One region of the Pseudogemmobacter sonorensis genome, then DNA from elsewhere that is predicted to be linked to it. Evidence: riboswitches for the same ligand, from Rfam matches in the RefSeq annotation. Region 1 holds a riboswitch; each other region holds the start of a gene.

The links. A riboswitch is a leader RNA that binds a small molecule or an ion and turns the genes downstream of it on or off. The one in region 1 is predicted to bind cobalamin.
Region 2: linked by a shared signal. The riboswitch ahead of ABNX41_RS18275 (5-methyltetrahydropteroyltriglutamate--homocysteine S-methyltransferase) and the one ahead of nrdH (glutaredoxin-like protein NrdH) in region 1 are both predicted to bind cobalamin.
Region 3: linked by a shared signal. The riboswitch ahead of ABNX41_RS02520 (aromatic ring-hydroxylating oxygenase subunit alpha) and the one ahead of nrdH (glutaredoxin-like protein NrdH) in region 1 are both predicted to bind cobalamin.
Region 4: linked by a shared signal. The riboswitch ahead of ABNX41_RS00305 (TonB-dependent receptor plug domain-containing protein) and the one ahead of nrdH (glutaredoxin-like protein NrdH) in region 1 are both predicted to bind cobalamin.

The regions. Positions count from the first base shown of each region.
Region 1 covers NZ_JBEFZE010000006.1:98,714-105,822, reverse strand. The annotation lists gene nrdE (class 1b ribonucleoside-diphosphate reductase subunit alpha) at 1-1,999, opposite strand, end outside; gene nrdI (class Ib ribonucleoside-diphosphate reductase assembly flavoprotein NrdI) at 1,981-2,397, opposite strand; gene nrdH (glutaredoxin-like protein NrdH) at 2,416-2,637, opposite strand; cobalamin riboswitch at 2,739-2,928, opposite strand; gene ABNX41_RS06880 (DUF1013 domain-containing protein) at 3,103-3,843, opposite strand; gene ABNX41_RS06875 (ribonuclease T2 family protein) at 4,043-4,690, shown strand; gene ABNX41_RS06870 (NAD(P)H-quinone oxidoreductase) at 4,778-5,770, opposite strand; gene ABNX41_RS06865 (COQ9 family protein) at 5,787-6,458, opposite strand; gene rpsU (30S ribosomal protein S21) at 6,568-6,774, shown strand; gene ABNX41_RS06855 (Lrp/AsnC family transcriptional regulator) at 6,919-7,109, opposite strand, start outside.
Region 2 covers NZ_JBEFZE010000034.1:22,792-29,900, reverse strand. The annotation lists gene ABNX41_RS18280 (TRAP transporter substrate-binding protein) at 1-98, opposite strand, end outside; gene ABNX41_RS18275 (5-methyltetrahydropteroyltriglutamate--homocysteine S-methyltransferase) at 229-1,359, opposite strand; cobalamin riboswitch at 1,523-1,724, opposite strand; gene ABNX41_RS18270 (hypothetical protein) at 1,957-2,829, shown strand; tRNA gene ABNX41_RS18265 (tRNA-Thr) at 3,082-3,156, opposite strand; gene ABNX41_RS18260 (hypothetical protein) at 3,260-3,496, shown strand; gene murA (UDP-N-acetylglucosamine 1-carboxyvinyltransferase) at 3,581-4,852, shown strand; gene ABNX41_RS18250 (DUF2948 family protein) at 4,852-5,364, shown strand; partial or broken gene ABNX41_RS18245 (MFS transporter) at 5,698-5,802, shown strand; partial or broken gene ABNX41_RS18240 (GNAT family N-acetyltransferase) at 5,802-5,897, opposite strand; gene ABNX41_RS18235 (DUF4169 family protein) at 6,194-6,403, opposite strand; gene fumC (class II fumarate hydratase) at 6,409-7,109, opposite strand, start outside.
Region 3 covers NZ_JBEFZE010000002.1:177,568-184,676, forward strand. The annotation lists gene ureC (urease subunit alpha) at 1-225, shown strand, start outside; gene ABNX41_RS02500 (hypothetical protein) at 346-516, shown strand; gene ABNX41_RS02505 (urease accessory protein UreE) at 556-1,185, shown strand; gene ABNX41_RS02510 (urease accessory protein UreF) at 1,198-1,830, shown strand; gene ureG (urease accessory protein UreG) at 1,827-2,516, shown strand; cobalamin riboswitch at 2,606-2,805, shown strand; gene ABNX41_RS02520 (aromatic ring-hydroxylating oxygenase subunit alpha) at 2,887-4,125, shown strand; gene ABNX41_RS02525 (FAD-binding oxidoreductase) at 4,128-5,237, shown strand; gene ABNX41_RS02530 (OmpW/AlkL family protein) at 5,391-5,987, shown strand; gene ABNX41_RS02535 (transglutaminase family protein) at 6,189-7,109, shown strand, end outside.
Region 4 covers NZ_JBEFZE010000001.1:71,435-78,543, forward strand. The annotation lists gene ABNX41_RS00295 (AbrB family transcriptional regulator) at 1-157, shown strand, start outside; gene ABNX41_RS00300 (NAD(P)/FAD-dependent oxidoreductase) at 397-1,815, opposite strand; cobalamin riboswitch at 2,109-2,295, shown strand; gene ABNX41_RS00305 (TonB-dependent receptor plug domain-containing protein) at 2,445-4,316, shown strand; gene ABNX41_RS00310 (ABC transporter substrate-binding protein) at 4,573-5,352, shown strand; gene ABNX41_RS00315 (FecCD family ABC transporter permease) at 5,349-6,332, shown strand; gene ABNX41_RS00320 (ABC transporter ATP-binding protein) at 6,329-7,072, shown strand.

The sequences.
Region 1 (7,109 bases):
TCGTCGCCTCGGCGGGGAAGAACAGCGTCAGCGACAGCCCCTGGTCGACATGTTCGGTCGCCGCCGCATAGGTGTCGATGATCTTCTCGGGCCCGATCTCATAGGCATCCTCGTAATATTCGAGGTTGTCGTTCGACATGAAGGCGGCCGGGTAATAGACGCGGCCGATCTTGCCTTCCTTGCGCACCTCGATCTTGGCGACAATCGGATGGATCGAGGAGGTCGAGTTGTTGATATAGCTGATCGAGCCGGTCGGCGGCACCGCCTGAAGGTTGCGGTTGAACATGCCGTGCTTCATCACATCGGCCCTGAGCCTGGCCCAATCCTCGCGCGTGGGCAGCGAGATCTTTTCGAAGACCCGCGCCACATCGGGCAGCGTCGGCAGCCAGTCGCGCTCGGTATATTTGTCGAAGAACGAGCCGTCGGCATATTTCGACTTCTCGAAATCCTTGAAGCTCGAACCGCGCTCGCGTGCCAGCAGGTTCGAGGCCCGGATCGCGTGATAGGCCACCGCCGCGAAATAGACGCTGGTGAATTCCACCCCCTCGGGGCTGCCGTAATGGATCCGTTCGCGGGCCAGGAAGCCGTGCAGGTTCATCTGGCCCAGGCCCACGGCATGGGCCTCGTCGTTGCCGCGCCGGATCGAGGGCACCGCATCGATCGCCGACATCTCGCTGACCGCCGTCAGGGCCCGGATCGAGGTTTCGATCGTGGCGCCGAAATCCGGCCCATCCATGGTGGCGGCGATGTTCAACGAGCCCAGGTTGCACGAAATATCCGTGCCCAGATGCGAATAGCTCAGATCCTCGTCGAATTCCGAGGCCTCGTTGACCTGCAGGATCTCGGAACACAGGTTCGACATCGAAATCCGGCCATGCACCGGATTGGCCCGGTTCACGCTGTCCTCGAACATCACATAGGGATAGCCGCTCTCGAACTGGATCTCGGCGATGGTCTGGAAGAATTCGCGCGCGTTGATCTTCTTCTTCTTGATGCGTTTGTCGTCGACCATCTCGGCATATTTCTCCGAGACCGAAATCTCGGAAAACGGCACGCCATAGACCTTCTGGATGTCATGGGGCGAGAAGAGATACATATCCTCGTTCTTCTTCGCCAGTTCGAAGGTAATGTCGGGGATCACCACGCCCAGGGACAGCGTCTTGATGCGGATCTTCTCATCCGCATTCTCGCGCTTGGTGTCGAGGAAGCGCAGGATGTCGGGGTGATGCGCGTTCAGATAGACCGCGCCCGCGCCCTGCCGCGCGCCAAGCTGGTTGGCGTAAGAAAAAGAATCCTCCAGCAGCTTCATCACCGGGATGACGCCCGAGGACTGGTTCTCGATCCCCTTGATCGGGGCGCCCGCCTCGCGCAGGTTGGTCAGCATCAAGGCCACGCCGCCGCCGCGCTTCGACAGTTGCAGCGCCGAATTGATCGAGCGGCCGATCGATTCCATATTGTCTTCCAGCCGCAAGAGGAAGCACGAGATCAGCTCGCCCCGCGACTTCTTCCCCGCGTTGAGGAAAGTCGGCGTCGCGGGCTGGAAGCGGCCCGCGATGATCTCTTCCATCAAGGCCATCGCCAGCGTCTCGTCGCCGCGCGCCAGCGCCAGCGAGACCATGACGACGCGGTCCTCGTAGCGCTCCAGGTAGCGCTGCCCGTCGCGGGTCTTCAGCGTGTAGGAGGTGTAGTATTTGAACGCGCCCAGGAAGGTCGGGAAACGGAACTTCCGCTCATAGGCGGTGTCCCAGATCTTGCGCTGGAAGTTCCGCGAATACTGGTCCAGCACCTCGGCTTCGTAATAGCCTTCCTCGACCAGATAGCGCAGCTTCTCGTCCAGGCTGTGGAAGAACACCGTGTTCTGGTTGACATGTTGCAGGAAATACTGCCGCGCCGCCATCCGGTCGGCATCGAAGCGGATCCTGCCCTCGCCGTCGTAGAGGTTCAGCATCGCGTTCAGCGCATGGTAGTCGAGCGCGGGTTTCACTGCACTGTCGAGCATTCATTCCCCCAAAACCTGGAAAGCCCCGCACGGATGCGGTCGATGTCGGTATCCGTCCCGGCCAGCTCGAATCGATAGAGCACCGGGACATTGCACTTGGCAGAGATCACCGCGCCGGCGCAAGCGTAGGTCGCGCCGAAATTCCGGTTCCCGCTGGCGATCACGCCGCGGATCAGGGCGCGGCGCGCCGGATCGTTCAGAAAGCGGATCACGGGCTTGGCGACGGCACCCCGCCCCATGCCGTCGGCATAGGTCGGGCAGACCAGGACATAGGGGCGATCCGGCTCGGGCATGGCGGCATCGGGCCGGATCGGGATACGCTCGGCCGGAAGCCCCAGCCGGGCCATGAAGCGCGCCGTATTGCCGGAAGCCGAAGAATAATAGACCAGCCCCGGCATCGCGCGCCCCTTCGATGGTCAGGAAATGCGGCCGATCATGTCGGGACGAAACCCGGCCCAATGCGCCTCGCCCGCCACCACGACCGGAGCCTGACGATAGCCAAGCGCCATGACCTTTTCCATCGCCTCGGCGTTCTGGGTCAGGTCGATGATGTTGTAGGACACGCCCCGGGCGTCCAGCGCGCGGGTGGTGGCGGTGCATTGAACGCAGGCGGGCTTCGAATAGACGGTGATGGTCATTGGATCTGTCCCCGATAGGTTTTTTGGCACAAGCGGACACAGACCCGCAGGGCCAGCCGAAGGCCAGCCCGAACAAAGGCTTCCCGTGCCCGCCGCACGGTTTCGTCATCTGCGTTCCGGCAGGTCTCCTGACTTGCGGGTCACGGCTTGGCTGGCCTTCCCGGGCGTCCCGACCCGGTGACATTTCAGCTTCGCTTACCGCTCACAGTTGCGGGGGCAGCGCCGGATTCACGCCGACTTCCCATCTTCACCCTGAGTCTCCTCAAGAGCACCGGAACACCATCATTTGCCCCCGTTCAATGCACGCTGTCAATATCTGGTGGTCGTCTTCCCGCCAGCCTCCTGCCACTTGCGGAAAACAGCGCCCAAGATGCAACAAGCTGCCCGAAGAACGGGCGCATGAGACGCAAAACGCGCGCCTCTCGGCGCGCGCTGGCGGTTCCGGTGGGGATATAAAGGTGCGGATCAGCGATCCTCTTCGTCCTCGTCATCCTGGCCGCCCGAGGGCAGGTTGAAGAAGCTTTCCGCATCCGAGAAGTCCGAAGGCTGCTTCTCCTCGGCCTCTTCCGATCCGAAGACCTCTAGTCCCTCGGGGATCTTCGGCTCGGGCGCCATGCCCAGGCTCTGCTCGGTCGAGACCAGCTTGCGCCGCTCGTCATCCGACATGACGCCGCCTTCGGCGGCCTTGCGCCGCGCCGCGACCTGCACGGCGGCATCCAGTTCCGACTGCTTGCACAGGCCAAGCGCCACCGGGTCGATCGGGGTGATGTTCTGGATGTTCCAATGCGTCCGTTCGCGGATGGACTGGATCGTCGGCTTGGTGGTGCCGACCAGCTTCCCGATGGCGCCATCGGGCAGTTCGGGATGGAACTTCACCAGCCACAGGATCGCCGCCGGGCGGTCCTGGCGCTTGGAAAGCGGGGTATAGCGCGGGCCGCGCCGCTTTTCCTCGCCCGCCGCATTGGGGTTGTGCTTGAGCTTGAGGCGGTAGAGCGGATCCTTCTCGCCCCGGTCGATCTCGACCTGGTCAAGCTGGCTGTTGGCGATCGGGTCGAAGCCCTTTACGCCGCCCGCCACATCGCCATCGGCGATGCCCTGCACCTCAAGCTCATGCATGCCGCAGAAATCGGCGATCTGCCTGAAGGTGAGCGTTGTGTTGTCCACCAGCCAGACGGCGGTCGCGCGGGCCATGATCGGCTTTGTCATCAGGCTTCCCTTCTGCTTCCGCCGCTGTCGCGGCGGCTCATGTCACTGTCGCCCCGGCCCTGGCGAAACGACCGGGTCCCGGGTCTTTACAAATCTCTCCCGTGCCGGGAAAACGGCTGCGAACCTTGGGCTCGCGTTCTCCGATGCGGGGAATTGTGCCCGATATACCGCCTTTGCACAGGAAGGGAAAGTGGAATTGATGCGCGCGCCCGCTCTTGCGACCGCCCTTGCCCTTGCGATTGCCCCCCTCTCTCCCGCCCGCGCCGAGGGCGAGCGGGCGGGGGATTTCGACTATTACGTCATGTCCCTGTCCTGGTCCTCGGCCTGGTGCGCGCTGGAAGGCGACGACCGGCGCGATCCGCAATGCGATCCGGGCCGGGGGCTGACCTTCGTCCTGCACGGGCTCTGGCCGCAGAACGAACGGGGCTGGCCCTCGTTCTGCCGCACGACCGAGCGCGACCCCTCGCGGCGCGAATCCGGCGAGATGGCCGATATCATGGGCGGCTCGGGCCTTGCCTTCTACCAGTGGCGCAAGCATGGCCGCTGCTCGGGCCTGTCGGCGGCGGAATATTACCGGACCTCGCGCGAGGCCTATGAAAGCGTGACCATCCCGCCGGTCTTCGCCCGGATGGTGAAGACGCTGAACGTCCCGGCAGAGGTGATCGAGGGCGCCTTCCTGGAAAGCAATCCGCATCTGCGCCGCGACCAGGTCACCGTCACATGCAAATCGGGCATGATCCAGGAGGTGCGGGTCTGCCTGACCAAGGATCTGGAGCCCCGCCGCTGCGGCGCCGACACCATCCGCGACTGCACGCTGAAGGATGCGGTGCTGGAAGCGGTGCGCTGAACCCGCCCGGCCGCAACCGCCTTCGACCCCGGATCCCCCCCGGCGCGGGTCGGCCAGCCCGCGTGCCCTCGACCCGAGGGCCGCGCCCTACTCCGCGACCTTGAGGACGATCTTGCCGATATGGCCCGATCCCTCCATCCGCTCATGCGCGGCGGGCGCCTCGCGCAGCGGGAATTCGCTGTCGATCACCACGCGGAAGGCACCTTTGGCGATCATCGGCCAGACCTCGCGCTCGACCTCGGCGCGGATGCGGGCCTTGGCAGCCTCGCTTTGCGGGCGAAGCGTCGATCCGGTGATGGTCAGGCGCCGCATCATCACCTCGGAGAACGCCAGTTCCGCGCGGGCGCCCTGCAGGAAGGCGATCTGCACCAGCCGCCCGTCGTCGGCCAGGGCCTTGACGTTGCGCTTGATGTAATCGCCCCCCACCATGTCGAGGATCAGGTCCGCGCCCCCCAGGGCGCGCATTTCGGCCACGAAATCGGCCTCGCGGTAGTTGAAGGCCCGCTCGGCGCCCAGATCCTCGCAGGCGCGGCATTTCTCGTCCGATCCGGCGGTGGCGAAGACCCGCGCGCCAAGCGCCCGGGCGATCTGGATCGCCGTCGTGCCGATGCCCGAGCTGCCGCCGTGGACCAGGAATTTCTCGCCCGCCCGCAGCCCGCCGCGCATGACGATGTTCGACCAGACCGTGAAACAGGTTTCGGGCAGGCAGGCGGCCTCGCGCAGGTCCATCCCCTCGGGCACCGGCAGGGCATGGGCCTCGTGGCAGATGGCGTATTCGGCATAGCCGCCGCCCGGCAGCAGGGCGCAGACCCGGTCGCCGATCCGCCAGCGCGCCACCCCCGGCCCGACCTCGACCACGGTGCCCGAGCATTCCAGCCCCGGCAGGGGCGAGGCGTCGGGCGGCGGCGCATAGGCCCCGGCGCGTTGCAGCGCGTCGGGCCGGTTCACCCCGGCCCAGGCCACGCGGATGACGATCTGGCCATGGGCGGGCATCGGCACCGGCACCATGGCCGGTTGCAGCACATCCGGGCCACCGGGCGCGACGATCTCCATCGCCAGCATGGAATGGGAAAGCTTCATGTCTTGGCCTTTTCGATCAGGAATTTCTGCCGGGAAAGCCCTCGGGCCGCGCGGGCGGGCGGATCCGGCCCAGGAACTTCAGCGGCCCCGCCGCCAGCATCCGCCCCAGCGGATTCTCCGCCAGCCCCGCCTTCAGCTTCTCGAAGCGCATCACGCCCTCGATCCGGCGATCGAGGAAGTCGCGGGTCGCGGCATGGCCGGGACTGTCGTCGCCCAGCCAGTAAAGCACGGTCGCGCCATGGACCGCCGCCAGCGAGGCGCGCTCGGAATACCAGTTCAGATCGTCCGACCTGTCGCCGAGCGCGGTCCAGATCGCATCCGCCGTGCCCCAAAGCGCGCCCGCGCCAACGCCAGCGTTCTGCGGCAGGGCGAAAAGCGCGGTGCCGCGCCGCACCGCCTCGCGGTCGGCAAGCTCAAGCCGCAAGAGCACCGCCCGCGCCACCCGGTCGCGGAAACGCAGGCCCGACAGATCCTCGGCCGCCAGCCGCCGCGCCATCTCGGCGTCACCCGCCCGATGCCAGGCCAGCGCCAGATCCAGCCCGCCGCGCGGGAAAAGCGCCCGCGCCAGCCCCGGCGCCACGCCCGAATCGGCGATCGCGGCGGCAAAGCTCGTCTCCGACCAGCCGTCGAAGGGCACATGGCCCAGCACCGCCTCCAGCAGTCTTTCTTTCGCCTCGCGCTCTTCCATCGCAGTTTCCCCCGGGTTTCGCAGAGGTGGACAGACCCGCCCCGGCTTGTTATATGGCGCGCGCCTGCACATCAGTGCAACTCTAGCTTAGGAAGGTGGTGACAACCACATGCAGGTCAGCGTCCGCGACAACAACGTCGAACAGGCCCTTCGGGCCCTGAAGAAGAAACTTCAGCGCGAAGGCGTCTTCCGCGAAATGAAGCTCAAGCAGCATTTCGAGAAGCCGTCGGTCAAGAAGGCGCGCGAACAGGCCGAGGCAATCCGCCGCGCCCGTAAACTCGCTCGCAAAAAGGCCCAACGCGAAGGCGCGCTCTGAGATTTCGCCACGCTTTCGCGTGGCTTCAGGCGTTCAAGCGACTCTGGGGCCGGAAACGGCCCGATCAGGTGGAACCCCCGACGCCCCAGGCCCGGGGGTTTTGCTTTTTCGCGCCTTTGCACGGGCGAGGAGACGGCAAGGCATTCAGACCGACAGCGCCGTGGTTCGCACCACAGTGCGCAGCGAAAAGCTCGACTGCATCTTGGCAACGCCGGGCAGGCGCGACAGGAAGCGGCGGTGGATGCGGGCGAAATCCTCGGTGTCGCGGGCCATGATCTTCAGCAGGTAATCCGCCGTCCCCGCCGTCAGATGGCATTCCAGCAGGTCGGGAACCT
Region 2 (7,109 bases), on a different contig from region 1:
GCGAAACGCAGGGTTTCGGCCGCCGCCGGAGTGGCCGGACCCATGGCGGGCGCGGCAAAGAGCAGGACAGCAAGGGCCGCCCGGATCGGGAAAGTCATGTCATATCCTTTCTGCGGAAGGGCGCGGCCCGAAGCCCTGCGCCCGAAGGAAGACCGAGGCCGGAAGAGCGGCCCCGGAAGGCGCGGCGCCAAGGGCCCGGACCCGAAGGGCCGGAGCCCGCGGGCGGGATCAGGCCTCGCCCCAGATCGCCTCGGCGGTCTTCACCACCAGTTCCAGCTTGCGCTTCTGACCGTCCTCGGTGATCGCATTGCCATGTTCGGTCGAGGCGAAACCGCATTGCGGCGCGATGCCAAGCTGGTCGAGATCGACATGTTTCGACGCCTCGTCGAATTTGGCGCGCAGCCAGTCGAGATCTTCCAGATCGCCGGTCTTCGTGGTGATGAACCCCGCCATCACCCGCTTGTCGCCCCTGGGCAGCAGGCGCAAGGGCTCCAGCCCGCCCGCGCGATCGGTGTCGTATTCCATGAAATACACATCGACCGAGGTCTGGTTGAAGATCGCATCCGCCGCGAAGTCGTAGCCCCCCTCGGCCACATGCGAGGAGCGGAAGTTCCCCCGGCACATATGCATGCCGATCACCAGATCCTCGGGGCGGTCCCTGATCGCCTCTTCCAGCATCCAGGCGTATTTCTTTACCAGCTCATCGGGGTCCTGCCCCATGGCGCGTCGGATCTCGCGCTGTTTGGGATCGCCCAGATAGGCGAAGAAGATGTCGTCCAGTTGCAGATAGCGGCAGCCCGCGTCGTAGAAGGCCCGCACCGCCTTTTTATAGGTCGCGGCGATGTCGTGGAACAAAGCCTCCGGATCGCGATAGGGGGCGTGTTCGATATTCTCCGGCTCCATCCGGTAGTGGCAGGCCGAGGGGCCGGGGATCGAGATCTTGGGTACGCCCTCCCCGGGGCGCACCAGATCCCGCACGAAGGTGAAATGCGCAAGCATCGGATGATCGGCGGGAAAATCCAGCGGCCCGGTCAGATGCGCCTCGATGGGGGGCGTCTTGTGCTCGGTCTGGAACGGCAGGCTTCGGGTCGAGGGCTTCATGTCGAGGCCGGTCAGCATGCCCATGAAATCGTAGTGCCAGAACTGGCGGCGCACCTCGCCGTCGGTGAAGACCCTGAGGCCCGCATCCTTCTGAAGCTTCACCAGGTCGCGGACCGCCATATCCTCGACCAGGGTCAGCTCGCCGTCGAAAATGCCCCGCTCGCGCAACGCGCGCACCATCCCGGGGCGCAGGAGAGAGCCGACATGATCGGCCCGGCAGGGCGCGCGGCGGCGGAAACGGGATTCGGTCTGGATCATCGTGACATGCCTTCCGGGCGGCCCGGAAACCCCCGGGCCGATAAATGAACGGACGCGCCCCGCGACCAAAGGCCGCGAAACGGGCCCCCACGACCGGGGTCGTGAAGGCGCTTGCCGTCACCTTTGCGGATTTGCCGCTCCCGACGCGCCCACCGCGGCCGGAACAGGTGAACAGATCCGGGCAGGTTTCCTGACTTGCGGGTCGCCGCCTTGTCCGGCCTTCCCGGCGCGTTTTGCGCACCAGTGGCATGTCGGACAGGCTCTCCGCCTACAGTTGCGGGGGCAGTCCCGGATTCGGGCCTTCGCCCTGACCGGATTCCCTTTTACCCGGGGCTTCCCCCGGCACCTGGATCAGCACGCAGGCTCTGCCGCCGCGCCGCATCTGTCAATGGATGCGGTGTTGAAATCATCGCATGATGATGATGAAGCCGGACGCCCGCCGCGCGGCGCCGCAGGCCAGGTCCCGCACGGAACGGCACCCCAGAAATCCGGTTTCGTCCCGGCCAGAAACCGCCTATATTCGCCGCATCGGCGCCGGTCGGGGCGCTTGCGCGCCGAGAGAACAAGCCTCGAAAAAAGCCCCGGAGCAGGCCCGCCATGCGCATCGTCTACCATCTCGGCGCCCATTGCACCGATGAAGAGCGGCTCATCCGCTGCCTGCTGAAGAACCGCAGCGCCCTGGCCGAGCAGGGCATCGCCGTGCCCGCCCCCACCCGCTATCGCCGCCTCTTGCGCGACACCGCCGTCCAGCTCAAGGGCGCCGCCGCCTCGGTCGAGACCCAGACCATGGTGCTGGAGCAGATCATGGACGAGGATGACGCCGACCGGCTGATCCTGAGCTGGGACAGCTTCCTCGCCTTTCCGCAATGGGCGCTGCGCGGCCAGCTTTACGGTTTCGCGGGCGAGCGGATCCGCGCCTTCACCCAGATCTTTCCCGCGATCGGCGCCGAATTCCACCTGGCGATCCGCAACCCCGCGACCTTCCTTCCCGCCCTGTTCGAGCGCCAGAAGGGCAAAAGCTACGAGGAATTCATCGAAGGCGCCGATCCGTTGCAGATCCGCTGGTCGGATGTGGTGCGCCAGATCGTGACCCAGAACCCCGGCGTGCCGCTGACGATCTGGGCCGACGAGGATACGCCGCTGATCTGGGACGAGGTGCTGCAAGAGGTCTCGGGCCATGACGACGGTTTCGCACTTGAGGAAACCGACGAGCTGCTGTCGCTGATCATGTCGCCCGAGGGCTTCGCCCGGATGCGCCGCTACACCGACGACCACCCCCCTGCCAATCTGGCGCAGAGGCGGCGGATCGTCACCGCCTTCCTTGAGAAATTCGGCCGCCCCGACCAGCTTTCCCTGCGCTTCGACCTGCCCGGCTGGACACCCGCGCTGGTCGATTCGATCACCGAGGGCTATTACCGCGACATCGAGACGATCCGTAACCTGCCCGGGGTGGCGTTCCTTTCGGCCTGACGCCCCCCCTGCCCCATCGCGCGGCGGGGGCGCCGGGCGGTTTCGTCCCGCACGCCCCGATCGAAGGCCCCTCGCCCGCTCCTTGCCGCAATACCTCGCGCTCCAATGCCCTTTGCCGCCGCGGCGGCGACGGCCCCTCCCGGCGGGCAGGCGGCATCCGCGGCGGCCCATGGCGCGACAGATTACCGCCAAGACCGGCCAATGAGACCAGCCAACCGCCTGACAGGAAAGCCAAATTCGAAGGGGGAAAGATGGTGCTGCAAGAGAGGATTGAACTCTCGACCTCTCCCTTACCAAGGGAGTGCTCTACCACTGAGCTACTGCAGCGCCGTCGGTGGAGGCGGATTTAGACGCAAACATCTGCCTCCGCAACCCCCCTTTTGACATGCCGCTCTGGACCGGGCCTGCGGGCTGGGATAAGGCTCGGCCCATGCGCAAGACCGAAGATGGAAATCCCCCCGCGGGGCAGCGCCCCGCATCGCCCGGCGTCGGCTCGCACCGCGCCGCGAAGGCGGGTGCGGCGAAGCCCGCGACGCGCGAGGACCGGCTCAAGGCCGCGCTCAAGGCCAATATGGCCCGGCGCAAGGCCCAGGCCCGGGTGCGGGCGGAAACGGGCGGCCCCGGCGCGGGGGCGCAGGCGGCGAAAGAGGCCGGAGAAACGGACTGAGGCGCGCGGCGCGGCCCCGGGCGGCCGCGGATGGCCCCGAGGGCAGAGACGGAACAACGACAAGAACGGCAGCAAGAGGCGGGCATGGATTCGATACTGGTCAAGGGCAACGGGCCGCTCAACGGGGCGATTCCCATCGCGGGCGCCAAGAACGCCTGTCTGGCGCTGATGCCCGCCACGCTCTTGTCGGAAGAGCCGCTGACGCTGACCAATGCGCCGCGGCTTTCGGACATCCGCACCATGACCAGCCTGCTGCAATCCTTGGGGGCCGAGGTCTCGTCGCTGCAGGACGGCAAGGTGATCACCATGTCCTCGCATGGCGTGCTGAACCCGACCGCCGATTACGACATCGTGCGCAAGATGCGGGCCTCGAACCTGGTGCTGGGGCCGCTGCTGGCGCGGCTCGGCCATGCGGTGGTCTCGCTGCCCGGCGGCTGCGCCATCGGCGCGCGGCCGATGGACATCCATATCGACGCGCTGGCCGCGCTTGGCGCCGAGATCGACCTGAGGGACGGCTATCTGCATGCGAAGACCCAAGGCGGGCTGACGGGCGCTGTGCATGAGATGCGCTTCGCCTCGGTCGGCGCGACCGAGAATTTCGTCATGGCCGCAACGCTCGCGAAGGGCACCAGCGTCCTCAGTAACGCCGCGCGCGAGCCCGAGATCGTCGATCTCGTGCACTGCCTGCGCCGGATGGGCGCCGAGATCGAGGGCGAAGGCACGCCGACCATCACCATTCAGGGCGTGACCGCCCTGCGCGGCGCCACCCATCCTGTGGTGACCGACCGGATCGAGCTTGGCACCTACATGCTCGCCCCCGCGATCTGCGGCGGCGAGGTGGAATGCCTGGGCGGGCGGATCGACCTGCTGGCGGCCTTTTGCGAAAAGCTCGACGCCGCCGGGATTTCGGTGACCGAGACCGAGAGGGGCCTCAAGGTCGCGCGCCGCAACGGGCGGGTCCGCGCGGTCGATGTGGTGACCGAGCCCTTCCCCGGCTTCCCCACCGACCTGCAGGCCCAGATGATGGCGCTTCTGTGCACCGCCGAGGGGACTTCGGTGCTGGAGGAGAGGATCTTCGAGAACCGCTTCATGCATGCCCCCGAACTGATGCGGATGGGCGCCAGGATCGAGGTCCACGGCGGCCATGCCACCGTCACCGGGGTCGAGCGGCTGCGCGGCGCGCCGGTGATGGCGACCGACCTGCGGGCCAGCGTCTCGCTGATCCTCGCCGGTCTGGCGGCCGAGGGCGAGACGGTGGTCAGCCGGGTCTATCACCTCGATCGCGGCTATGAGCGGGTCGAGGAAAAGCTTTCCGCCTGCGGGGCGAAGATCGAACGGATCAAGGGGGGCGCGTGATGGCCGATGCGCGATTCGCGGATGGCGACGAGGGCCCGCTGCTTCTGATCGCGCGCGGCCCGGGCGATGTGCCGGTGCTGTCGGCGCTGGTGCAGGATGCCGTGCTGCCGCCGGGCGAGATGCGCTATGCGCCGAAGCAGCGCCGCTTCGCCGCGCTGCTCAACCGTTTCCGCTGGGAGGACCGCGAGGCCGCCGAACGCGAGGGCCGCCCCTATGAAAGGGTGCGCAGCCTGCTGACCGTCGAGGATGTGCTGGCGGTGCGCAGCGCCGGCATCGACCACCCGGACGACTCTGACGCGGTGCTGTCGATCCTGTCGCTGGACTGGCAGCCCGCCGCGCAGGCGCCCGCCGAGGACGTCGATCCCGCTCTTGCCGGGCCGGGGCGGCTGGTGCTGATCCTTGCCGGCGGCGGCGCCATCGCGCTTGAGCTTGAGGCGCTGGAGATCCGGCTGGAGGATGTGACGCGGCCCTATCTCGCCCCCTCGCGCAAGCGGCCCGATCACGAGGGCTGAGGCGATCCCCAGACGGGCCTTGGCCCCCGGGGCGCAGGCCGGAAGATCCGCATCAATATCCGCGTCCAGGCGCATCCCCAATTTGTCGTGGGAAACCCCGCCGACGCAAAGCGTTGCATGATCGACCGTGCAAAGCGTCGCATGATCGACCGCCCATTGCCGGAAACCGGCGCGCCGACAAAGCCGTATCGCCGCCGCGTTCGACGCGTCTGCGTTACACCATGGTCTCGGGGCATGTGCTGAATGTGATGCGGCGCAGTTTCTGTTTGGCCTTTTCGGGATCGGAGTGACCGCGCTTTTGCCCTTGACCACGGCGCGCGATGTGCGGGCGGGGCGCTTGGCTACGGGACCCTGCTTGGAACCTTCGGGCTGGGGGCGATCACCGGCGCGTTCAACAACCAGCGCATCCGGATGCGCTTGACCAAGAGGCGAATCGTGCGGCAGTCGCGGAACGCCTCGGTGATGGCGGCCCCGACCGGCGCCCGCCCAAGGCCCGTGCCGCGCGCCTCCGGCGCGACATACATGCCCCACAGATGCGCGACTGCCGGGTCTCAGGCGCCCTGCTCCGCGCCACGCCGATCACCCCGCGCAGCCCGTTCCCGGTATCGAAACCACCAAGAACCGTGCCCTCTGCAAGCCGGACCGCGAAAGTCTCCGGCGCGCGCGCCACCTCATCCTCGACGGCAGCGCCGAAGGTCTCGGGATGCAGGCGCGGCCCCGCCAGCGGAAGCGCCCTGAAGGCCTGCGCCTCTGCGGCCGCAGGGCGCCGGATCGTCGGGGGGCAACCGTCATGCGCCATCCCCCCCCCCCGCCATGCGCGGCGGCGGCTTCATTCCCCCGAGGGATCGGACCCCTCCGGCGCCGGGGTCTCGCGCCGGTGGCCGTCCAGGTCGCGGGCCGTTTTCTCGGCCCGCGCCTGCGCCAGATCCCGCGCGGCGCGGGTCTGGCCGTGCTTCAGCGCATTCTCATCCCCCTTCGCCCGGGCCGCCTTGCGGGCGGCCTGCTTGCGCGCGGTGCGAAGGTTGACGATTTCGGCCATTGCGATCAGTCCTTCGGGCCGATCATGTCCTCGGGGCGGACCACGCGGTCGAAGGTCTCGGCATCGACGAAGCCGAGCGCGATGGCTTCCTCGCGCAGAGTGGTGCCGTTCTTGTGCGCGGTCTTGGCGACCTTGGTGGCGTTGTCATAGCCGATGGTCGGCGCCAGCGCCGTGACCAGCATCAGCGATTCCTTCATCAGCTTGTCGATCCGCGCCACATTGGCCTGGGTGCCGACGACCATGTTGTCGGTGAAGCTGGATGCCGCATCGCCCAGAAGCTGCATGCTCTGCAACACGTTGTAGGACATCATCGGGTTGTAGACGTTCAGTTCGAAATGCCCCTGGCTGCCCGCGAAACCGATGGCGGCGTCATTGCCCATGACATGGGCGCAGACCATGGTCAGCGCCTCGGCCTGGGTCGGGTTGACCTTGCCCGGCATGATCGAGGAGCCCGGCTCGTTCTCGGGCAGGATCAATTCGCCCAGGCCCGAGCGCGGGCCCGAACCCAGCAGCCGCAGGTCGTTGGCGATCTTGAACAAGGACCCCGCCACCGTCTTCAGCGCGCCCGAGAAGAACACCATCGCGTCATGCGCGGCCAGCGCCTCGAACTTGTTGGGCGCGGTGACGAAGGGCAGATCGGTGATCGCGGCGATCTCGGCCGCGACCTTGACGTCATAGCCCTTGCGGGTGTTCAGCCCGGTGCCGA
Region 3 (7,109 bases), on a different contig from region 1:
AAAGCGGGATACGAGGCCGGGATCCGCGATGACTACGGCCTTGCCAAGGATCTGGTCGCGGTCGAGAACACCCGGGGCATCGGCAAATCCGACATGCGGCTGAACGACCTGACCCCGCAGATCGAGGTCGATCCCGAAACCTATGAGGTGCGCGCCGATGGGGTGCTGCTAACCTGCGAACCGGCGCGGGAATTGCCCCTGGCGCAAAGATATTTCATGTTCTGAACATGGAAATCAGCGTTGATTCAAATGCAGGGCAGTTATTCGGTCAGCATCGTTGCCCTATTTGCTGCGGTGCGGCATATTGGGGACAGGGAGGAAACCATTTCGTGAAAGAGGTTTCCCATGATTTCCGCAAGATCCATCTGGTTTCGACTCGTCTCCATGTCCGAGGAACGCTACGGCGCCGGGCAGCTTGCCCGTCTGGCCGAGACCAGCGATGCCGAACTCGCCGCGCGCGGCACCAATCGCCTGGACGAACTGCACCGCCTCCTGGGCGCACGCTCCTTGTTCTGAGGCCGAACTGCGGCACGGAATGCGGGACGGGGGGGCGCAATGGCTGACCTTCCCCTCGCGCGCGACGTGCTGAAAGAGGCGCCCGACCAGACCTATGATCTGGTGGTCCTGGGCTATGACGAGCGGCTCTTGCGCCGCAAGAGGCTGGTGACCGTGCATGGCGAGGGGTTTCTCGTCGATCTGCCGGTGGTCACCAATCTTGATGATTTCTGGGGCTTTCGCCTGCTGGACGGGCGCGCGATCCAGGTGGTTGCCGCCGAAGAGGCGCTGGTCGAGGTCACCGGCCCCGATCTTCTGCGCTACGCCTGGCATATCGGCAATCGCCACACGCCTTGCCAGATCGAGCCGAAGCGCCTGCTGATCCGCGCCGATCATGTGCTTGAGGCGATGCTCTCGGGTCTCGGCGCCGGTCTGACGCCGGTTTCCGAGCCTTTCACGCCCGAGGGCGGCGCCTATGGCCACGGTCGCACCATGGGCCATTCGCATGGCGATGAACATCGCCATGAACACGGTCACGCGCCGGGCGGCGCGCAGGCGCCCACCCCCGGCGGCGAGGCGCTTGGCTGGCACGACCATGGCGACGGGCGGCTGCATTATCACCCGCCCGCCCGGCCCGAGGCGGCAACCCAGATGCCGCCTTTGCCCTATGGCCACCGCGACGCCAAGTGACGGCGGCGCAAGGTGACCGCCCGGTTGACCCTGATCCAATGGCTTTCCCCGGCGTTTCCGACCGGCGCCTTCGTCTATTCGCACGGGCTGGAGCAGGCCATCGCCGATGGCGCGGTCCGCGACGCGGCGGATTTTCGCGACTGGCTGGCGGGGGTGATCGAATTCGGCGCGGGCTGGCAGGATTCGGTCCTTCTGGCGCTTTCCCTGCGCGACGGCGCGGATCATGCTGCGCTGGCCGATCTGGCCCTGGCGCTCTCCCCCTCGCAGGAGAGGCTGCGCGAGACCGCAGAGCAGGGCGCGGCGTTTGCCCGCACCGTCTCGGCCCTGACGGGGCGCGAGATCCTGCCCGCGCCGCTGCCGGTGGCGATCGGGCGGGCGGCGCAGGCGCTGGCCTTGCCCGCCTTCGAAGTGATCGCGCTGGCGCTGCATGCCTTCGCCTCGAACCTCGTCACCATCGCCACCCGGGCGGTGCCGCTTGGCCAGACCGAGGGGCAGGGCGTTCTGGCCGCGCTGCATCCGCTGATCGCCGGGCTGGCCGAACGGGCGGCGCAGGCGGGCGAGGAAGATCTTGGCAATGCCGCGCTTTGCGCCGATCTTCAGGCGATGCGGCATGAAACCCTTGAGACAAGGCTGTTCAGGACATGACCTCTCCCCACGGGCCCCTGCGGGTCGGAATCGGCGGCCCGGTCGGCGCGGGCAAGACCACCCTGACCGAAGGATTGTGCCGCGCGCTTTCCCGGCGCTGCGAGATGGCGGTGATCACCAACGACATCTACACCCGCGAGGATGCCGAATATCTGATGCGGGCGCAGGTCCTGTCGGCCGAGCGGATCCGGGGGGTCGAGACCGGCGGCTGCCCGCATACAGCGATCCGCGAGGATGCCTCGATCAACCTTGCCGCCGTGGCGGATCTGAACGCGGCCTTTCCCGCGCTCGACCTGATCCTGATCGAATCGGGAGGCGACAATCTGGCCGCGACCTATTCGCCGGAACTGGCCGATCTGACCATCTATGTGATCGACACCGCCGCGGGCCAGGACATCCCGCGCAAGCGCGGGCCGGGGCTGACGAAATCCGACCTGCTGGTGGTGAACAAGACCGATCTCGCCCCCCATGTCGGGGTGGATCTGGCGCAGCTTGAGGCCGATACGCGGGCGGCGCGCGGCACGCGCCCCTATGTCATGGCGCGACTGCGACAGGGCGCGGGGATCGAGGCCGTGGTGGATTTCCTGATCCGCGAGGGCGGGCTGGTGCTGACCGGCCCTGCCTCCGGTCGGGCGTCCGATCCCACCTCCGGCCCGGCCCTGGCGGAGGGCGTTTCCGGCCCTTGACCGGGTCTGCGCATGGCGGGGAATTTTCGGCGCGACCGTTTCCGCTTGCCGATGGTCGCAAACAGTCGATCCCGCCCGCCCGCGCCGTGATTTCCTGATCCCTGCAAGGTGCTGCCCGCAGGGGCAGGGAACTGGAAAGTCGGCGCAAGACCGGCACTGCTTCCGCTACGGTGACGGGAAAGGGCGCGACGACGGCCGCCGGGGGAAGGGAGCCCCCGGGAAGGCGTCGCGCCACGGGCCATCGGCCCGGCCCGCGGCCCGCAAACCCGCCTTCGCATCGACGAAGCCGCGACCGGCGGGGCCCCGGCTCCAAGGGCGCATCACTGGAAACCGGCCCATGCGGGGAGGCTTGGGCAGAGCGAGGTCTGAGATGCTGAGCCATTCCGACATTCTGGGGCAGATCGCCTCACGCCGCCCCGCCTTTGCCCTGTCGCGCGATCTTTATTGCGATCCGGGCACCTATGCCGCCGATCTTGAACAGATCTGGTATCGCGAATGGCTGTTCGCCGTTCCGACCTGCGAATTGGTCAAGCCGGGCGCCTATGCGACCCTTCAGGTCGGCACCTATCCGGTGGTCGTCATCAAGGGCAAGGACGGCCGGATCCGCGCCTTTCACAACGTCTGCCGCCATCGCGGCCAGCGGCTTTGCGCCAAGGAGACCGGATCGACTCCGAACCTTGTCTGCCCCTATCACCAATGGACCTACGACCTTGAAGGCAAGCTGATCTTCGCCCGCGACATGGGCGAGGATTTCGACGCCTCGAAATTCGGGCTGAAGAAGGTGCATTGCCTGGATCTGGGCGGCGTCGTCTATATCTGCCTGGCCGAGGTGCCGCCGCCGGTGGCGGATCTGGCGCGCACGGCGATGGGCTATCTGGCGCCCTCGGGTCTTGGCGAGGCGAAGGTCGCCTTCTCCTCGACCATCGTCGAGAAGGGCAACTGGAAGCTGGTGATGGAGAACAACCGCGAATGCTATCATTGCGGCGGCTCGCATCCCTCGCTGTGCCGGACCTATTCCGACAATCCGCGCATGACCGCGATGGACGGCCCCGATTCGGCCAGCCCCGACATCCTTGACCACTGGAAGCGCTGCGAGGCGGCGGGCCTGCCGTCGCGCTTCGTGAACAAGGCGGATTTCCAGTGGCGGCTGGCGCGCATCCCGCTGCTGAACAATGCCGAAAGCTATACGATGTCGACGAAGCATGCGGTCGCGAGGCGCATGGGCCAGATGCCGTTCTACGACGCGGGCAGCCTTCTGATGTATCACTATCCGAACACCTGGAACCATTTCCTGGGCGATCACGCCATCGTCTTCCGGGTGCTGCCGATCAGTCCGACCGAGACCGAGGTCACCACGAAATGGCTGGTCCACAAGGATGCGGTCGAGGGCGAGGATTACGACATCAAGACCCTGACCGAGGTCTGGATCAACACCAATGACGAAGACCGCCAGGTGGTCGAGGAGAATCAGAAGGGCATTCTCTCTCCCGCCTATGAGCCCGGGCCCTATTCGCCGATCCAGGAAGAGGGCGTGATCCAGTTCATCGACTGGTATTGCGGGGTGATGACGCGGCGGCTGTCGCCCCCGACCGCGATGGCGGCGGAATAGAAATGCCCACAGTGAAATCCCGCCTGAACTGGACGGCCGAGCCCTGGTCGGGCCAGGAGCCCCTGGAATGCGCCATGGTGGTGCCGGAAACCCCGGACACCGCGACCTTCACCTTCCGCGCGCCTTCGGGCGCGTGGTTCGACTATCAGCCGGGGCAGTTCGTCACGCTCGACCTGCCGGTGGATCCGAAGAAGGGCGCGGGCGGCAATGTGCAGCGGACCTATACGATCTCGTCCTCGCCCTCGCGGCCGCTGTCGATCTCGGTCACGGTCAAGGCCCAGCCGGGCAGCATCGGCACGCGCTGGATGCTGGACCACCTGAAGCCGGGGATGCGGATCAAGGCCTTCGGGCCCGCGGGGATCTTCAGCTTCCACCGCCATCCGGCGCGGAAACACCTGTTCATCTCGGCCGGATCGGGCATCACGCCGATGATGTCGATGACGACCTGGGCCTGGGATTCGGGGGAGATGCCGGATATCGTCTTCGTCCATGCCGCGCGCCGCCCCTCGGACCTGATCTTCCGCGAAAGGCTGGAGCAGTTCGCCAATCGCGTGCCCGGCCTGCAATTGCGCTTCACGGTCGAAGAGCCTGATCCGTTCCGCGCCTGGCCCGGCTATCACGGGCGGTTGTCGCAGATCATGCTGGGCCTGATGGCGCCGGATTATCTTGAGCGCGAGGTGTTCTGCTGCGGGCCCGAGCCCTTCATGCAGGCGGTGCGCGAGATGCTGGTCTCGCTGGGCTACGACATGGAGCATTACCACCAGGAAAGCTTCGGCGCCCCGGTCTCGACCGAGGCCGAGGCCCCGGTGATCGAGGATATCGCCCCCGAAGAGGGCGCGGGGGCCGAGATCAGCTTCACCGGCCCGGGCGCCGGTTCGGGCGTCAGCCTGCGTTGCGCCGAGACCGATACCGTCCTGGCGGTCGCCAGGCGCGCCGGGCTCAACATTCCCTCGGGCTGCACCTTCGGGCTGTGCGGCACCTGCCGGACCAGGAAGGTCTCGGGCGAGGTGCATATGGTCCATAACGGCGGCATCTCGGACGAGGATATCGAAGAGGGCTGGATCCTTGCCTGCTGTTCGAACCCTCTGGGCAAGGTGGTGGTCGAGGTGTGAGCGGGGCGCGGACAAAGAGGCATTCAGGATGTGTTTTATAATAAAAACAATATATTGAATGCCAATATGTCGCAGGCGGACTTGACCTGTGTCAATGTTTTGTGACGGCTGCGGGTGCAGGGATTTCGCAGCAATCAAACCGCGAGACCCGACATGAAACATTTCCTTCCCGCCCTTGTGGCAGCCGCCCTGATCTCGGCCCCCGCCCTTGCGCAAGAGGCCGGGACGATCACCCTCGGCCTTGGTCTTGGCTATGTCTCGCCCAAGGACGGCAACGGCATCGTCGGCCCGGGCGAGGCCGATATCGGCTCGAACACCCGGCCCACTCTGACGCTGGAATATTTCATCCGCGACAATATCGGCATCGAGCTTCTGGCGGCCACGCCCTTCAAGCACAGCATCTCGATCGTCGGCGTGGGCGAGATCGGCGAGACCAAGCACCTGCCGCCGACGCTCTCGGTCAACTGGCACATCCCCACCGGCGGCAAGCTGACCCCCTTCGTGGGCGTCGGCGTCAACTACACCAAGTTCTTCGAGGAAAGCTCGATCCTGGGCGAGCTGAAGCTGAAGGAAAGCTTCGGCCTCGCCGCCACGCTGGGCGCCACCTATGCGATCTCGGACCGGGCGGCGGTGCGGGCGGACCTGCGCTATATCGACATCGACAGCGACGTCTATCTGGACGGCAGCAAGATCGGCACCGCCAATGTCGACCCGGTGGTCTTCGGCGTCTCTTATGTGACGAAGTTCTGATTTCCGCCCGGGGGCACCGACACAAGGCCGAGGGGGCGCGGGTCATTCCCGCGCCCTTCGCCATTATTTCGACTGCTATTTGTGCAACAATGGCATGAATGCCGCTTCCGCGGTCAAAAAAACGCGCCGCATCGCCCGGACGCTTCCTTTCGCGGCAAGGCGCGGGAAGAATGATGCCGGAAACAGGCTCAGGCGGGGCGCATGTCGATCAAGGCCAGCATCTATCACCTTACCCATTACACCTATGACCAGCCGGTGCGGCTTGGCCCCCAGATCATCCGCCTGAGGCCCGCGCCGCACAGCCGCACCCGTGTCATCTCGCATGCGCTGAAGGTCTCGCCCGGCGGGCATTTCGTGAACCACCAGCAGGACCCCTACGGCAACTGGCTGGCGCGTTTCGTCTTTCCCGAGCCGGTGCGCGAATTGAAGATCGAGGTCGATCTGGTCGCCGACATGACGGTCTACAACCCCTTCGATTTCTTCGTCGAGGAAGAGGCGCAGGAATGGCCGTTCTCCTATCCGCTGGATCTTGAGGAGGACCTGTCGATCTATCGCAAGGTTGAGGACCTCGGCCCGGAATTCGACGCCTATATGGCGAAGATCCCGCGCAAGAAGGCGCGGACGGTGGATTTCGTCGTCGGGCTGAACCGGGATCTGTCGAACCATGTCAAATATCTGATCCGCATGGAGCCGGGGGTGCAGACGCCCGACCAGACGCTGGCGCTGGCCTCGGGCTCGTGCCGGGATTCGAGCTGGCTTCTGGTCAATATCCTGCGCCATCTGGGCTTTGCCGCACGCTTCGTCTCGGGCTATCTGATCCAGTTGAAACCGGATCTGAAGGCGCTGGACGGCCCCTCGGGGACCGAGGTCGATTTCACCGATCTTCACGCCTGGGTCGAGGTCTATCTGCCTGGCGCGGGCTGGGTCGGGCTTGATCCCACCTCGGGCCTCCTGACCGGCGAAAGCCATATCCCGCTGGCCGCCACCCCGCATTATCGCAATGCCGCGCCGATCGTGGGGGGCTATTACGGCCAGGCCGGGGTCAGTTTCGATTTCGACATGAAGGTGGCGCGGGTCGCCGAACATCCGCGCATCACCAAGCCGTTCTCGGATGAAAGCTGG
Region 4 (7,109 bases), on a different contig from region 1:
GGCCCCGGGGGGGCTGACCGAGATGGGGCTGATCGCGCTGGCGATCCATGCCGACGTGGCCTTCGTCGCGCTGCATCATGTGGTGCGCATCCTCTTGGTGATCGTCGCCGCGCCCCTGGTCTTCGGCCTGGTCGAGCGATTGCGCCGCCGCGACTGAGGGGCGGGACCGAAGCGCCCAGACCGAGGCGCCCAGACCGAGGCATCCAGACCGGGGCATCCAGACCGGGGCGCCCCTTTCCGGCCCGGTCGTGCCCCGGCCGCCGTCGGATTGCCCCCCGGCTTTCCCGCGCCCTGGCCGTGCCCCGGCTCCGCACCTGAGCCCGCCGCGCCCTGGTCCACCGTGCCCGGCTCATTGCGCCCGGCCCCCGGACCTCCGACCCCGCGCCTCCGGCGCCGCTACCCCCGCCCGGCCAGCCGGTTTCCCAGCCCCGCCAGCCATGACGGGCGGCGCGCGCCGGGCCGCGCCTCGGCCCGGTCGGCGGCGTTCAGCAGCGCATACATCCCCCTGACCCCCAGCCAGCGCAGCGGCTCCGGCTCCCACCGGCGCATCCGGCGGTTGACCCAGGGCAGCCGCGTCAGCCCGCTTTCCACCCCGAGCGCCAGATCCGCCAGCGTCCGCCCCGCGAGGTTCGAGGTCGAGACCCCCACGCCCACATAGCCCCCGGCCCAGCCCATGCCGGTGGCGGGATCGAAGCCCACCGTCGCGCACCAGTCGCGCGGCACCCCCAGCACGCCGCACCAGGCATGGTCGATGCCGACCTCGCGGGTCTGGGGGAAATGGCGGTGCAGGATCGCGGTCAGGCGGCGGATGGTTTCGCCGTCGGGCGCGCCGTCGCGGTCGATGCGCGATCCGAAACGATAGGGGATGCCGCGCGCCCCCATGGTGATCCGGCCTTCGCGGCTGCGCTGCGCATAGCAATAGGAATTGGCGAAATCGCCAAGGATCTCATGCCCCTGCCAGCCGATCTTCGCCCAGATCTCGGGGGGCAGCGGCCGGGTCACGATCTGGGCGGAGTTCAGCGGCAGCCACTCCCGCCCCAGCCCCGGCAGGGTGGCGGTGAAGCCTTCGGTGCAGCGCAGCACCGCCTTCGCGCGGATCTCGCCCCGGTCGGTCTCGACCAGGCCCGGGGACAGCGCGGTGACGCAGGTGCCCTCATGGATCACGACGCCCGCGCGTTCCACCGCCTGCGCGAGGCCGCGCGCCAGTTTGGCGGGCTGGATCCGGGCGGTGTTGCCGACCACCATCGCGCCGAGCGCGCCGGGGATCGCGATGCGTGTGGCCATCTCGTCGCCGCCGATCAGGCGGATGCGGCCCTCTTCGCCCCAGTGGCGGCGCGTGTCGGCCTCGGCCCGCATCCTTGCCAGTTGCGCGGGATTGGTCGCGACGATCAATTCGTCGCAACGGCGGATGTCGGCCTCGATCCCCTCGGCCTCGGCGATGCCGATCACCTCGTCGACGGTGCCGTTCATCGCCTGCACCATGGCGCGCACCGCCGCCGCGCCCGAGGTCGCGGCATAGCGGCGATGGCTCCAGGCGAAGCCGCCCGACAGCCAGCCGCCATTGCGTCCCGAGGCGCCGAAGCCCGCGAAGGCCTTCTCGACCACGATCACCTTCAGATCGGGTCGCGCGCGTTTCAGATACCAGGCGGTCCACAGCCCGGTATAGCCTGCGCCGATGATGCAGACATCGGCCCGGGTCGGGCCCGGCAGGGGCGCGCGGGGGGTGGGCGGGCCGATCTCGGCATGCCAGAACGAGACGCCGCCGATGTTGCGGGGGGCGGTGGCGGGGGGCGAATGGGGCGCATTGGCGGACATTGGCGCTCGCTTGCAAAGGGGGGGGCGGCCGATGACCCGAGGGGGACGAAGGCGCGCGAAGGATCGTGGCATTTCGACCGGGATCGGCGGGAATGTCCATCGCGCCCGGTGCGAAACCGGGTGGGAGACACGGCCTGGAACCCGGTGCGCGACCCGGCCCGAGACCCGGCCCGAGACGGCGATCCCCGGGGCGCGGCGGGCGGGCAGGCCGACCGGGCCCGCGGATGGCTTGACAAGCCTGCCGCCCCCGGGCCATGCAGGGGAACCTTCGGTTTCCGGGGGCAGGCGGCGGGCCCCGGGGCATCGCTTTCGGCCCCGGATGAAAAGGGAACGCGGTGCGATTCCGCGGCTGCCCCCGCAACTGTAAGCGGCGAGCGCGGACGAACAATGCCACTGGGGCGCGCCTTTCGCGCCCTGGGAAGGCCCGTCCAATGCGCCCAGACCCGCAAGCCAGGAGACCTGCCAGGGTGATCACCCTTTCCGCCGTGCGTGGGGCGCGGAGGAGGGCGGGCTTCCGCCAGCGGTGACGAAACATGTCACCGGGCGGGCGGCCTTCGGCCTTTTCCCCTCGGGCCATGCAACGCATCCGCGGTCGCGCCGTCCCGGCCGCCGCCTGAGGGAGACATCAGATGCAGGGCATCTCACATATCGCAATCCTCGCGGCCCTTGCCGCGACGGGCTTCGCCACCGGCGCCCGCGCGCAGGAACGCGCGCTGTCCGACCATCTGCCGCTTGGCGAGATCACGCTTTCGGCCAGCACCGAGGCGCGCAGCCTGTCGCAGACCGGGGCCACCGTCTCGGTCGTCACCGGCGAGGATCTGAAGAAATCGGGCGAGCTTTCGGTCGCGGGCCAGCTTGCGCGCCTGCCCGGGGTCTCGATGGCGCGCAACGGCGGGCTCGGCACCTCGACCGCGCTGCGGCTGCGCGGCCTGGCCGGGCCCTATATCGGCGTGCGCATCGACGGGATCGACGTCGCCGACCCCTCGGGCACGCAATGCGCCTATGATTTCGGCTCGACCACCACCGGGGGCATCTCGCGGATCGAGGTGCTGCGCGGCTCGCAATCGGCGCTCTACGGCTCCGAGGCGATCGGCGGCGTCGTCGACATCACCAGCTTCCGCCCCGTGAAGGACGGCGTCTCGGGCGAGGCGGGGCTTGAGATCGGCTCGGACGCGACGCGCTCCGCCACGGCCTCGGTCGGGCTGAAGACCGAGCGGGCGGAGCTTGCCCTGACCCTCAGCCACACCCGCACCGACGGGATTTCGGCCTATGCCGGGGGCACCGAGGACGACGGGTTCGAAACCTCGATGCTGACGCTGCATGCGGCCTACGACCTGACCGACGGCATCCGCATCGGCTTCAACGGCTTTGCCCGCAACAGCTATACCGAATTCGACGGCCAGACCGCCGACAATGCCGAGACCGAGCATGGCCGCCTGCGCGGGGGTCGGTTGTTCGTGGCGGCCGAGACCGGCGCGGTCAGCCATGAGCTGTCCTATGCCCGGACCGAGACCTCGCGCTACTATCCCCTGGGCTGGGTGCAGGCCTATGACGGCGCGCGCGACCAGATCGCCTATGACGGGCGCTGGCGGGCCTCGGAGCAGGTCTCGCTCAACTGGGGCCTCGACCGCACCAGCGAGGATTTCGGCGCGGGCAGCGACCGGGGCAAGGCCTGGACCACGGCGGTCTACAGCGAATTGCTTTACGCGCCGACCCCGGATCTGGACCTGTCGCTGGCGCTGCGCCGCGACGATCACGAACATTTCGGCGGCAAGGTCACCGGCCGCGCCGCCATCGCCTGGCGGCCGGGCCAGGACTGGGTGATCCGGGCCGTGGCCTCGACCGGGTTCCGCGCGCCCTCGCTCTACGAGATGTATTCGGCCTATGGCGACACTGGCCTGATGCCCGAGACCAGCCAGAATTTCGAGCTTGGCGCGGAATATCTGCTGCCGGGCGGCTCGATCCAGGCCACGCTGTTCCAGACCACCATCGACGACAAGATCGGCTGGGACGGCTCGGCCACCACCTGCGCCTCGGCCTCGGGCGGCGGCTGGCCGGGCTGCTACGCCCAGATCCCGGGCGAGACCCGCACCCGCGGCATCGAGCTGACCGGCAGCTACCAGGTGGCGCCGGGCTGGACCGTCTTCGGCAATTACACCTATGCCGATGCCGTGACCTCGGACGCGGGGGTGGACACCCGGCTGGTGCGGGTGCCGCGCCACGACCTGACCTTCGGGGTCGAGGGGCGGTTGGCCGACCGGCTTTCGGGCGTGCTGACCGTGCAGCATGTCGCGGATTTCCTCGACAACGGCATCTGGCCCGCGCCGGTCTCGGCGATGCCGGATTACACGCTGGCCAATCTGACGCTGACCTATGAGCTGAACGATGCGGCCCAGGCCTATCTGCGGGTCGAGAACCTGTTCGACGAGGAGTATCAGACCGTCCGCAACTACGGCCAGCCGGGCCGCCAGGTCTTTGTCGGTGTCCGCACCTCGTTCTGAGGCGGGCGCGGCCCTGCTTGCCCTTCTGCTGTGGGGGGCGGGCATGGCGGCCGCGCAGGAGGGGGCGGCGCCGGTCGCCCCCGAAGCCATCTTGGCGTCCGATCCGGTGGCTTCCGATCCGGTAGCTTCCGATCAAGGGGCTTCCGATTTTGGGGCCTCCGATCCGGTAGCTTCCGGTCCGGTAGCTTCCGATCCGGGGGCCCCCGGCGCCGGGGGCGCCACCACGCCTCCCGGTGGGCAGCCGCCCGCGCGGGTGGTGTCGATCAATCTTTGCACCGACCAGATCGCGATGATGCTGGCGGCGCCGGGGCAGTTGGTGTCGGTCAGCCATCTGGCGCTCGACCCGCTGTCCTCTTCCATGGCTGAAGAGGCCGGGGCCTATGTCGTCAATCGCGGCCAGGCCGAGCAGGTCTATCTGCTGGCGCCCGATCTGGTGCTGGCGGGCCAATACAATTCCCCCGCCACCATCGCGCTTCTGCGCGGCTTCGGCATCCGGGTGGAGCAGGTGGCGGCGGTCACCTCGCTCGACGGCGTGCCGGGGCAGGTCCGCGCGGTGGCGCGCGCGCTGTCGCGCGAGGCCGAGGGCGAGGCGCTGGTCGCCGAATTCGCCGCCGGGCTGGCCGCGCTGGCCGAACCCCGGACGCAAGCGCCGCCCATCTCGGCCGCGCTTTACTATCCCAACGGCTATACCAGCGGCGAGGGCACCCTGGCCGACGACGTTCTGGCCCATGTCGGGCTGGAGAATATCGGCGCGCGCGCGGGCCTGAGCGGCGGCGGCATCCTGGCGCTGGAGCGGCTGGTGCTGGCCGCGCCGCAACTGATCGTGACCTCGACCCCCTATCCCGGCGCCTCGCGCTCGGAAGAGATCCTGCGCCATCCCGCGCTGGCGCGGCTGCGCGAAGGGGCCGGGGTCGCGGCCACCACCGATGCCGACTGGGTTTGCGGCACGCCCCATGTGCTGCGCGCCGTCGCGGCCATGGCGCGCGCGCGCGCGGCTTTCGAGGCGCGCGAGACCCCGGAAGGGCCCGCGCCATGACCCGGCTGATCCTGGCGCTTTCGGCGCTTGTGGCGGTGCTTTTCGCCGCCTCGCTGCTGATCGGTCCCGCCGGGCTGGGCCTGGGCGAAAGCCTGCGGGCGCTTTTCGCGGGCGAGGGCGGGCCCATCGTGCAGGTGATGCGCGAGATCCGGCTGCCGCGCGCCGTCCTGGGGCTCTTGGTCGGCGCGGTGCTGGGGCTTTCGGGCGCCGCGATGCAGGGGTTCTTGCGCAATCCCCTGGCCGAGCCGGGGCTGATCGGCATCTCGGCCTCGGCCTCGCTGGGGGCGGTGATCGCGCTGCAGACCGGGCTGGCGGCGGCCTTCGCGCTGGCCCTGCCGCTGGCGGCGCTGGCGGGGGCGGGGGTGGCGGTGGCGCTGGTCCTGGGCCTTGCCGGGCCGCGCGGGGGGGCGCTGGCGCTGATCCTGGCGGGGATCGGGATCTCGGCGCTGGCGGGGGCGCTGACCTCGCTGGTGCTGAACCTGTCGCCCAATCCCTTCGCCGCGATCGAGATCGTGCATTGGATGATGGGCTCTTTGGCGGATCGCTCGATGCGCCATGTCTGGCTGGCGGCGCCGCTGATGGCGGGGGGGATGGCGCTTCTCCTTTCGCTGGGGCGGGGGCTGGACGCGCTGACCCTGGGCGAGGATGCGGCGCAAAGCCTTGGCGTCGATCTGGCGCGGCTGCGGCTTTGGCTGGTGATCGGCACGGCGGCGGCGGTGGGGGCGGCGGTCTCGGTCGCGGGGGCGGTGGGCTTCGTCGGCCTGGTGGTGCCGCATCTGCTGCGGCCCCTGACGGGGGGGCGGCCCTCGCGCCTCTTGCCCGCGGCGGCGCTTGGCGGCGCGGCGATGCTGCTGGCCGCCGATGTGGCGACGCGGCTGATCGCGCCGGACCGCGACCTGAAGCTGGGGGTGCTGACCGCGATCGTGGGCGCGCCCTTTTTCCTGCATCTGATCTGGCGGCTGAGGAGGGTCGAGGCATGAGCCTCTTGGCGCTGGAGGATCTGGGCGTGCGGCGCGGCGGCCGCGAGGTGCTGGCGGGCGTGTCCCTGCGGATCGGGCCGGGCGAGGTGGTCGGGCTGATCGGCCCCAACGGCGCGGGCAAGACCACGCTTCTGCGCGCCGCACTTGGGCTTTTGCCGCATGCGGGGCGATCCTCGCTTTCGCGGATGGCGCCCCGGGCCCGCGCCCGCGCCGCCGCCTTCCTGCCCCAGGGGCGCGAGATCGCCTGGCCGGTTTCGGTGGAGAGCCTGGTCGCGCTTGGCCGCGCCCCCCATGGGGCGGCCGATCCCGCCGATCCCGCCGTGGCGCGGGCGCTGGAGCGGGTGGGGCTGTGGTCCTTCCGCCACCGCCGCGCCACCGAGCTTTCGGGGGGCGAGCAGGCGCGGGTGCTGCTGGCGCGCGCCCTGGCGCAGGAGGTGCCGCTTCTGCTGGCGGACGAGCCGGTCGCCGGGCTAGATCCCGGGGGGCAGATCGCGACCATGGCGCTGTTCGGGGAACTGGCGGCCGAGGGGCGCTCGGTCCTGGTCTCGATCCACGATCTGGGGCTGGCGGCGCGCCATTGCGGGCGGCTGGTGCTGCTGGATGGCGGGCGGATCCTGGCGGATGGCGCGCCGGGCGAGGTGCTGGGGGAGGCGCATCTGGCGCGCTCTTTCGGGATCCGGGCTTACCGGGCCGAGACCCCGGACGGGCCGGTGATCCAGCCGGTGGCCACTGTGGGGTGACGCCCCCGGGGGGGCGGTGGTGGCGGAGAGGCAGGGA